DNA from 3 places in the Streptomyces sp. NPDC059832 genome. Region 2 is predicted to be linked to each of the others. Evidence: riboswitches for the same ligand, from Rfam matches in the RefSeq annotation. Region 2 holds a riboswitch; each other region holds the start of a gene.
What was found. A riboswitch is a leader RNA that binds a small molecule or an ion and turns the genes downstream of it on or off. The one in region 2 is predicted to bind thiamine pyrophosphate.
Positions count from the first base shown of each region.

Region 1: another riboswitch for thiamine pyrophosphate. It lies ahead of ACFV8T_RS31575 (thiamine ABC transporter substrate binding subunit); the one in region 2 lies ahead of thiC (phosphomethylpyrimidine synthase ThiC).
Region 3: another riboswitch for thiamine pyrophosphate. It lies ahead of thiO (glycine oxidase ThiO); the one in region 2 lies ahead of thiC (phosphomethylpyrimidine synthase ThiC).

Region 1 is NZ_JBHWIY010000023.1:88,541-91,808, forward strand. Features, by position in the region: gene rlmN (23S rRNA (adenine(2503)-C(2))-methyltransferase RlmN) at 1-924, shown strand, start outside; TPP riboswitch at 980-1,096, shown strand; gene ACFV8T_RS31575 (thiamine ABC transporter substrate binding subunit) at 1,170-2,282, shown strand; gene ACFV8T_RS31580 (ABC transporter permease) at 2,432-3,268, shown strand, end outside.
Region 2 is NZ_JBHWIY010000033.1:42,448-45,715, reverse strand. Features, by position in the region: gene thiC (phosphomethylpyrimidine synthase ThiC) at 1-1,462, opposite strand, end outside; TPP riboswitch at 1,455-1,588, opposite strand; gene ACFV8T_RS36665 (YibE/F family protein) at 1,659-2,981, shown strand; gene ACFV8T_RS36660 (SsgA family sporulation/cell division regulator) at 3,062-3,268, opposite strand, start outside.
Region 3 is NZ_JBHWIY010000006.1:173,404-176,671, reverse strand. Features, by position in the region: gene ACFV8T_RS13080 (thiazole synthase) at 1-115, opposite strand, end outside; gene thiS (sulfur carrier protein ThiS) at 118-345, opposite strand; gene thiO (glycine oxidase ThiO) at 342-1,526, opposite strand; TPP riboswitch at 1,524-1,636, opposite strand; gene ACFV8T_RS13065 (NAD(P)/FAD-dependent oxidoreductase) at 1,863-3,119, shown strand; gene ACFV8T_RS13060 (peptide-N4-asparagine amidase) at 3,262-3,268, shown strand, end outside.

The DNA of each region.
Region 1 (3,268 bases), on a different contig from region 2:
TGGACCAACATCCCGGCCGGATCGCGGGACAAGCTCGCCGAGGCGATGTTCCCCGACCTGATGTCGGTGGTCCGCCACATCAGCTGCGACGACGACACCACCCGAAAGACGCTCTGGAAGCTGCACGACGGGACGCTCGTCGAGTCCGTCCTGATGCGCTACCCGGAGCGGGTGACGATGTGCATCTCCTCGCAGGCGGGATGCGGGATGAACTGCCCGTTCTGCGCGACGGGGCAGGCCGGTCTCGACCGCAATCTGTCGACCGCCGAGATCGTCCACCAGATCGTCGACGGGATGCGGGCGCTGCGCGACGGGGAGGTCCCCGGCGGTCCGGCGCGGCTCTCCAACATCGTCTTCATGGGCATGGGCGAGCCGCTCGCCAACTACAACCGGGTGGTCGGCGCGATCCGCCGGCTGACCGACCCCGAGCCGGACGGGCTGGGGCTCTCGCAGCGCGGGATCACCGTCTCCACCGTGGGCCTGGTGCCCGCGATGCTCCGCTTCGCGGACGAGGGCTTCAAGTGCCGTCTGGCCGTCTCGCTGCACGCGCCGGACGACGAGCTGCGTGACACCCTCGTCCCCGTGAACACGCGGTGGAAGGTGGGCGAGGTGCTGGACGCCGCATGGGAGTACGCGGAGAAGTCCGGTCGCCGCATCTCCATCGAGTACGCGCTGATCCGTGACATCAACGACCAGGCGTGGCGCGGTGACCGGCTCGGCCGGCTCCTCAAGGGCAAGCGGGTCCACGTCAACCTGATCCCGCTGAACCCCACGCCCGGTTCCAAGTGGACCGCCTCGCGCCCCGAGGACGAGAAGGCGTTCGTCGAGGCGATTGCGGCCCACGGGGTGCCGGTGACCGTGCGGGACACCCGTGGCCAGGAGATCGACGGGGCCTGCGGGCAGCTGGCGGCGGCCGAGCGCTGAGGCCACTCCCGGACAGGCGCCGAGGCCCGTGTAGCCTGGGCCCGAAATCAACTTCATATTCCGACAGGGGAGCGCCACAGCGCTGAGAGTGCGGCACCGAGGACAGGTCGGCCGCAGACCCTCTGAACCTCGCCCGGGTCATTCCGGGTAGGAAGTTCGGTCATCAACTCATGCTGTTGCGCCCTGCCCGCTTTTCGCGGGCGGGGCCGCGTCTCTTCCTGGCCAAAACCCAGGAGGAATCCACAATGAGCACCACGCGCAGGACCAGGCAGCTCGCGGCATCGGCCGTCGCCGCCGCACTCGGCGTCACCGCACTCGCCGGGTGCGGGAGTTCCGACGACTCGGCCTCCGGTTCCGGCGGCACGAAGGGCTCGGGCTCCAAGACCGTGACCCTCGTCAGCCATGACTCCTTCAACGCCTCCACGGACGTACTGAAGGAGTTCACCAAGGAGACCGGCTACACCGTCAAGGTGCTGAAGAGCGGTGACGCGGGTGTCGCGCTCAACCAGGAGATCCTGACCAAGGGCTCCCCGCGCGGCGACGTGTTCTTCGGTGTCGACAACACGCTGCTCTCCCGCGCCCTCGACAGCGGGCTCTTCACGCCGTACGAGGCGAAGGGCATCGACCGGGTCGCGGCAGACACCCGGCTCGACGCGGACGCGCACCGGGTCACCCCGATCGACACCGGCGACATCTGCGTCAACTACGACAGGAAGTACTTCGCCGACAAGAAGCTCGCGCCGCCGCAGTCCTTCGACGACCTGGCGAAGCCCGCGTACAAGGACCTTCTCGTCACCGAGAACGCCGGGACCTCGTCGCCCGGCCTCGGCTTCCTCCTCGGCACCATCGCCACGTACGGGGAGAAGGGCTACCAGGACTACTGGAAGAAGCTGGAGAGCAACGGCGTCAAGGTCGTCGACGGCTGGGAGCAGGCGTACGACGAGGAGTTCTCCGGCTCCGCGGGCGGCAAGAAGGCCAAGGCCGACCGGCCGCTCGTCGTCTCGTACGCCTCCAGCCCGCCCGTCGAGGTGCTGTACGCGAAGCCGCAGCCGGCGAAGGCGCCGACCGGTGTCGCCACCGGGACCTGCTTCCGCCAGATCGAGTTCGCGGGCCTGCTGAAGGGCGCGAAGAACGAGGCGGGCGGCAAGGCCCTGCTGGACTTTCTGATCAGCAAGAGGTTCCAGGAGGACATGCCGCTCAACATGTTCGTGAACCCGGTCGCCAAGGATGCGAAGCTGCCGGAGCTCTTCACGAAGTTCGGCGCGACGGTGGACCGGCCGACGACCGTCGCCCCGGACCTGATCGCCAAGAACCGTGAGCAGTGGGTCCAGTCGTGGTCCTCGCTCGTAGTGAAGTAACGAAGAGTCCCGTACGCGGACCGGACGCGAGCGGGAACGGCGGGAACGGCGAGGGCGGCGAGGGCGGGAAGGCTCCTCGGGACCGGTCGGCGCACGCGCGGTCGGCCCGTGCGAAGGCCCGGCGCGGGAGCGCGGTGCGGCTCGGCCTGATGGCCGTGCCCGTCGCGTTCTTCGCGCTGTTCTTCGCCTACCCGGTCGCCGCGATCGTCGGCCGCGGCCTGAAAGCTGACGGCGTCTGGCAGTTCGGCCGGATCGGCGAGGTGCTGACCCGGCCGGACATCCGCGACGTCCTCTGGTTCACCAGCTGGCAGGCGCTCGCCTCGACCGCGCTGACCCTGCTGATCGCGCTGCCCGGCGCCTATGTCTTCGCCCGCTTCGACTTCCCCGGCAAACAACTGCTGCGGGCGGTCGTCACGGTGCCGTTCGTCCTGCCGACCGTGGTCGTGGGGACGGCCTTCCTGGCGCTGCTGGGACGCGGTGGATTCCTCGACCAGCTCTGGGGCGTACGGCTCGACACCACCGTCTGGGCGATTCTGCTCGCCCATGTCTTCTTCAACTACGCGGTGGTCGTACGGACGGTCGGCGGGCTGTGGGCCCAGCTCGACCCCCGGCAGGAGGAGGCCGCCAGAGTGCTGGGCGCGGGGCGGTTCGCCGCCTGGCGGCTGGTCACCCTGCCGGCCCTCGCACCCGCGGTGGCCGCGGCCGCGCTGATGGTCTTCCTCTTCACCTTCACCTCCTTCGGAGTCGTGCAGATCCTCGGCGGTCCGGGGTACTCCACGCTGGAGGTGGAGATCTACCGGCAGACCGCGCAGCTGCTCGCCCTGCCGACGGCCGCCGTGCTGACGCTGGTGCAGTTCGCCGCGGTCGGCGCGATCCTCGCCGTGCACGCGTGGACCGTACGGCGCCGGGAGACCGCGCTGAAACTGGTCGACCCGGCTCGGACCGCGCGCAGGCCGCGGGGTGCCGGGCAGTGGGCGTTGCTCTGC
Region 2 (3,268 bases):
TGATGACGCCGGTCTTCACATCGTCCCGGTTGGGCAGGCCGAGGTGCTCCTTCGGCGTGACGTAGCAGAGCATCGCCGTCCCCCACCACGCGATCATCGCCGCGCCGATGCCCGAGGTGATGTGGTCGTACGCCGGTGCGACATCGGTGGTCAGCGGGCCGAGCGTGTAGAACGGCGCCTCCTCGCAGATCTCCTGCTGAAGGTCGATGTTCTCCTTGATCTTGTGCATCGGGACATGGCCCGGCCCCTCGATCATGGTCTGGACGCCGAACCGCTTGGCGACCGTGTTCAGCTCGCCGAGCGTGCGCAGTTCGGCGAACTGGGCCTCGTCATTGGCATCGGCGATCGAGCCGGGACGCAGCCCGTCGCCCAGCGAGTACGTCACGTCGTAGGTCGCGAGGATCTCGCAGAGCTCCTCGAAGTGCTCGTACAGGAACGACTCCTTGTGGTGCGCGAGGCACCACGCCGCCATGATCGAGCCGCCGCGGGAGACGATGCCGGTCTTGCGGCGGGCGGTCAGCGGTACGTACGGCAGGCGCACGCCGGCGTGGACCGTCATGTAGTCGACGCCCTGCTCGGCCTGTTCGATGACGGTGTCCTTGTAGATCTCCCACGTCAGTTCCTCCGCCCGGCCGTCGACCTTTTCGAGGGCCTGGTAGAGCGGAACCGTGCCGATCGGCACGGGGGAATTGCGCAGAACCCACTCACGGGTGGTGTGAATGTTGCGGCCGGTGGACAGATCCATGACGGTGTCGGCGCCCCAGCGCGTCGCCCACGTCATCTTCTCCACCTCCTCCTCGATGGAGGACGTCACCGCGGAGTTGCCGATGTTGGCATTTACCTTCACCAGGAACCGCTTGCCGATGATCATCGGCTCGATCTCGGGGTGGTTGACGTTGGCCGGCAGCACGGCCCGGCCGGCCGCGATCTCCTCGCGCACCACCTCTGGCTCGACGTTCTCCCGGATGGCCACGTACTCCATCTCCGGGGTGATCTCGCCCCGGCGGGCGTACGCGAGCTGGGTCACCGGCTGCCCGTCCCGGCTGCGGCGCGGCAGGCGCGGGCGGCCGGGGAAGACCGCGTCGAGGTTGCGCAGTCCTTCCCCGAGTTCTCGGCTTCCGTCGAGCAGGGGAGACCCCATTCGCGGCGAGGTGTGCTTGAGCCCGTCGTCCTCGGGACGGGCGGGGCGGCCCGGATACTCCTCGGTGTCGCCGCGGGCGACGATCCAGTTCTCCCGCAGCGGTGCGAGCCCGCGGCGGACATCGGTCTCGACGGTGGGATCGGTGTACGGCCCCGACGTGTCGTACAGCGTCACGTCCTTGCCGTTGGTGAGGTGCACCTGACGGACCGGCACCCGGAGGTCCGGGCGCGAGCCCTGGACGTACCCCTTGTGCCAGCCGATGGACTTCCCGGCCTCGTCGCTCTGGTTCGAGGCAGGCGTGCGTGCGTCCGCTGTGGTCATGAGACCTACTCCCTACGCCGGCATTACCCGGTAACAGGTTCGGCGGTCGGCGCAGCCTGTCCCGTACGGACGTACGGATATCAGCGCCCTCTCAGCCCGGTGCTCCGAGCTCCCGCGTGTGCAAAGGTCCCTCCACGCTAGCGCCCCGTCCGGCGTAATGAACAGAGGGCCCGTCCCTTCTTGCGATGATCGGCCGGTGACGTCCCCCCATATCGACCACGAACCGCAGGGCCATCAGCACGGCCACTCGCACAGCCACGGCCCTGCCGCGCCCGTCTCCAAACATCTGCGCAAAGTCATCGCGGCCGTACTGATCCCGTTCGCCACCGTCGTCGTCGTCGGTCTGGTGGCGCTCTGGCCGGGTGGTGCGCCGCCGCACGAGCGGACCGGCGTCGGATTCGACCGGCAGACCCAGCAGGGAAAGGTGGTGAATGTCGACATGGTGGACTGCAAGGCCGTGAACGTGGTCCAGACGCCTGTCGGCGGGGACACCACACCGCCCTCGGGAAGCGGAAAGGCACTGTGCAAGAAGTCCACGATCGAGGTGACTACCGGTCACGACAAGGGCCGGACCTTCACCGAGGTCGTCCCGCCCGACGCGCCGCGTCAGTTGCGCAAGGGTCAGGGCGTGGTCGTGGCGTACGCCCCCGACGCACCCCATGATCTGCAGTATTCGGTGACGGACGTGAACCGGAAGTTCCCGATGGCCCTGCTGGCCGGGATCTTCGCCCTGGTCGTGGTCGCGGTGGGCCGCATGCGCGGGGTGATGGCGCTGGTCGCGCTCGCCGTGTCCTTCGCCGTGCTGACCCTGTTCATCCTCCCGGCCATTCTTCAGGGCTCGAATCCGCTGCTCGTCGCGGTGGTCGGGGCCAGTGCGATCATGCTGATCGCCCTCTACATGTGCCACGGCCTGACCGCCCGCACCTCGGTCGCGGTGATCGGCACGCTGATCTCGCTGCTGCTGATCGGGCTGCTCGGCTCGCTCTTCATCGGCTGGGCGAGCCTGACCGGCAACACCGACGACAACACCGGCCTCATCCATGGCCTGTACCCGCACATCGACATGAGCGGTCTGCTGCTGGCCGGTGTCATCATCGGTTCGCTCGGCGTCCTCGACGATGTGACCGTGACCCAGACATCGGCGGTCTGGGAACTGCACCAGGCGAACCCGACGTTGGGTGTGCGGGGCCTCTACCGGGCAGGCATCAGGATCGGACGCGACCACATCGCCTCGGTCGTCAATACGCTGGTGCTCGCCTACGCGGGCGCCGCAATGCCGTTGCTGCTGCTGTTCTCCATCGCGCAGAGCAGCGTGGGGACGGTGGCCAACAGCGAGCTGGTGGCGGAGGAGATCGTACGAACGCTGGTCGGCTCGATCGGACTGGTCGCCTCGGTGCCGGTGACGACGGTGCTCGCTGCGCTGGTCGTCTCCGCGGACCGCACAGGGCTCGGCGCGGAAGCCGGAGCTTCGGCACCCGTACGGGCCGGGAAAGGCCGTCGTCGTAGGACGAAGCCTTGAACGTCCCCGCCAGGTGAACAATTCACCCATTCGGCAGGTGCCGTGTTCGACCGGCGAGCCGGTCGGCGGCGCCGTTCTTGTCAGCCGGCGTTCTGTTCCTCGGCAAGGATCCGGCCCAGGGCGTCCTCCAGGTTGCCCTCGAAGTCACCCAGCGTGCACTCCTGCCCGAGCGGCACAAGCTTGTCGGTCCGGTCGAGAAACGCCACAAGTGGTGCCGTACCGGCCCTGAAGAGGGCCCGGTCCTCGCCGACCTGGAGCCGGATATGTACGTCGGAAAGCCCCTCGGG
Region 3 (3,268 bases), on a different contig from region 2:
TGCCGGACGCGGTCAGGGAGCGCTCCAGCACATCGAGGCTCGGCGCCCCGCCCGTGCCCATGATCAGCCGGGAGCCGAACGTGGTGTCGCCGAGGGTGAAGAGGTCGTCCGGCATGGTCAGCCTCCCTGGACCGCGGTCAGGACCTCGACGCGGTCCCCGTCGCGGAGTGCGGCGGCGGACCACTGGCCGCGCGGTACGACGGTCTCGTTGACGGCGGCCGCGACGCCGGAGCGCGCGGCGGTCAGGGTGGCGACCAGGGTGTCCAGGGTGGTGCCCGCGGCGAGGAGCCGCACCTCGCCGTTCACGGACACGGACACGGCGGGGGGTACGGGCTCGGCGGTCATGCGGGCTGCTCCTGACGTACGGGGGCGGCGGCGGACGGGAAACGGCGCGGGGTGAAGGGGCGGGCCGGCTCGGGCGGCTCGCCGCCGGTGAGGAGCTCCGCCATGACGTCACCGGTGATGGGGGTGAGCAGCACCCCGTTGCGGTGGTGGCCGGTGGCGAGGTGGAGGCCGGGCAGGGCGGTGGGGCCGAGCAGCGGGGCGTTGTCGGGGGAGGCGGGGCGCAGGCCGGCCAGGGTCTCGGTGAGCGGCAGCTCGGTGATGCCGGGTACCAGCTCGTGGGCGTCCCGCAGCAGCTCATAGACGCCGCCCGCGGTGACGGTGGTGTCCCAGCCCAGCTCCTCGCTGGTGGCGCCGACGACCAGTTCGCCGTTCTCGCGCGGCACCAGATAGACATGGCTGCCCCGGACCACGGCCCGTACCGTCCGGCTCAGGAACGGTGCGTACGGGGCCGGCACGGTCAGCCGCAGCACCTGGCCCTTCACCGGCCGGACCGGCGGCACGACCTCGTCCGGCAGCCCCGGCAGCCGGCCGCTGAGGCTGCCCGCGGCGAGCACGACCTGGTCGGCCGCGAGCTCCGTGCCCGCGGCGAGCACCGCTCCGGCGGCCCGGTCGCCCACCACGCTCAGGCGCTCCACCCAGCCGCGGTGGAAGACCACCCCGGCCCGCTCGCAGGCGGTCAGCAGGGCGGCGGCCAGCCGGCGGGGATCGATCTGGTGGTCGCCGTCGACCCGCAGACCGCCGCGGACGCCCGGCGCGAGCATAGGCTCCAGCCGGCGGCACTCACGGCCGGTGAGCCACTCCGACTCCAGGCCCGAACGCCGCTGCAGGGCGTGCAGGTCCCGCAGATGGGCGCGGTCGTCGGAGTCCAGCGCGACGGCCAGGGTGCCGCAGGCGCGGAAGCCGGTTTCCTGCCCGCTCGCCGCCTCCAGCTCGGCCGCGAAGGCCGGATAGCGGGCGGCGGAGGCGACGTTGAGGCCCAGCAGGAGCTGTTCGCCGTAGTGGAGTTCGGTGACGGCGGCCAGCATGCCGGCCGCCACCCGGGCGGCCCCGCCACCCGGTTCGGGGTCGGCGACCGCGGTGCGCAGTCCGCGTTGCGCGGCCCGCCAGGCGATCACCAGGCCGATGATCCCGCCCCCGATGACCAGGACATCGGATCCGTTTCCGTTCCGAGAAGAACGCATGGGCTTCCAGCCCCTCCCTTCGCCGGCATGACCCGGATCAGGTTCGTACGGTCGGAGGCCGCCCAGCCTCCCTCTCAGCCCGGTGCGTCCGGGCTCCCGCGAGTGCTTTACGTCGGCCACCCTAAACCCCGTCCCCCCCCGGCCCGGTAAGGGAGCGGCCGCCGTGGCCCGTTCGCCCGGCGGATTCGCCCTGTCACCGGTGGCCGGCCGGGTCGGCACCCGGACCGGCGGCACCCCCGACCTCCTCCCCGTGGGAGTCGCAGGAGGGCGGTGGGACGAGCGCGGTCGGAGAACGCACCCTTTCCTGACGATCTATCAGGTGCTTAAGGTGTACAGGTGAGCGAGCAGCAGCAGTCGGAGCAGCCGGAACGGCGGGCGGGACGCCGCGTCGTCATCGTCGGTGCGGGCATGGCCGGGGTGCAGACCGCGGTGGCCCTACGGGAGCAGGGCTTCACCGGCCCCGTCACCCTGATCGGCGCCGAACCGCATCAGCCCTACGACCGGCCTCCGCTGTCCAAGGCGGTGCTCCTCGGCAAGGCCGAGGACTCCGCCTTCGACATCGACTTCGAGGCGCTGGAGATCGATCTGCGACTGGGCCGCGACGTCACCGGTGTGCGGCCCGCGGCGCATGAGCTGGACACCCTGTCGGGACCCGTTCCCTACGACGTCCTGGTGATCGCGACCGGTGCCGAACCGGTCGTCCTGCCCGGGTCCGAGGGCGTCCCCGGCGTCCATCTGCTGCGCACCCTCGACGACGCGGCACGCCTGCGGCCGGTCCTCGACGAGCAGCACGGCGTCGTGGTCGTCGGCGCGGGCTGGATCGGTGCCGAGTTCGCCACCGCGGCCCGTGCCGCGGGCTGCGCGGTCACCGTCGTCGAGGCCGCCGACCGCCCCCTCGCGGGCGCGCTGCCCGCGGAGGTCGCGGCCCCGATGGCCGCCTGGTACGCGGAGAGCGGCGCCGAACTCCTCACCGGAGCCCGGGTCGCCCGCATCGAGCCGGGCCGGGTGGTCCTCGCGGACGGCCGTACGGTCCCGGCCGGAGCGGTCGTCGTCGGAATCGGCGCCCGGCCCGCCACCGGCTGGCTGGCCGGCTCCGGCATCGCGCTCGGCCCCGACGGATCGGTGACCGCCGACGGGGCGCTGCGCACCTCGCTGCCCGATGTGTACGCGGTCGGCGACTGCGCCTCGTTCCCCTCCGCCCGGTACGGCGAACGCCTGCTCGTCCACCACTGGGACAACGCGCTCCAGGGCCCGCGCACCGCCGCCGCCAACATCATCGGGGCAGCCGCCGCCGACGGCCCGGCGCCGATGACCTACGACCCCGTGCCGTACTTCTGGTCCGAGCAGTTCGACCGGTTCGTGCAGTACGCGGGCCACCACGGGAGCGCCGACACCCTGCTGTGGCGCGGCGATCCGGCCGAAGCCGCCTGGTCGGTGTGCTGGCTGCGCGAGGGCGTGCTGGTCGCGGTTCTCGCCGTCGGCCGGCCGCGCGATCTGGCGCAGGGGCGCAAGCTCATCGAGGCGGGGGCGCGGCTCGATCCGGCGCGGGCCGCCGACCCCTCCGTACCGCTGAAGTCGACGATCCGTCAGTAGCGGGGCCCGCGGGGCGTGCGGAGTGTCCGGTATGCGGGCGGCCCCTTGGACGGCGGCCGAAATTGGTGCACTGTACATCTTTTGGATCACCGATTCCGGATCACTGAATCGGGATCACCGACTCGTTTCCCGAAGGAAGTACATGTCCC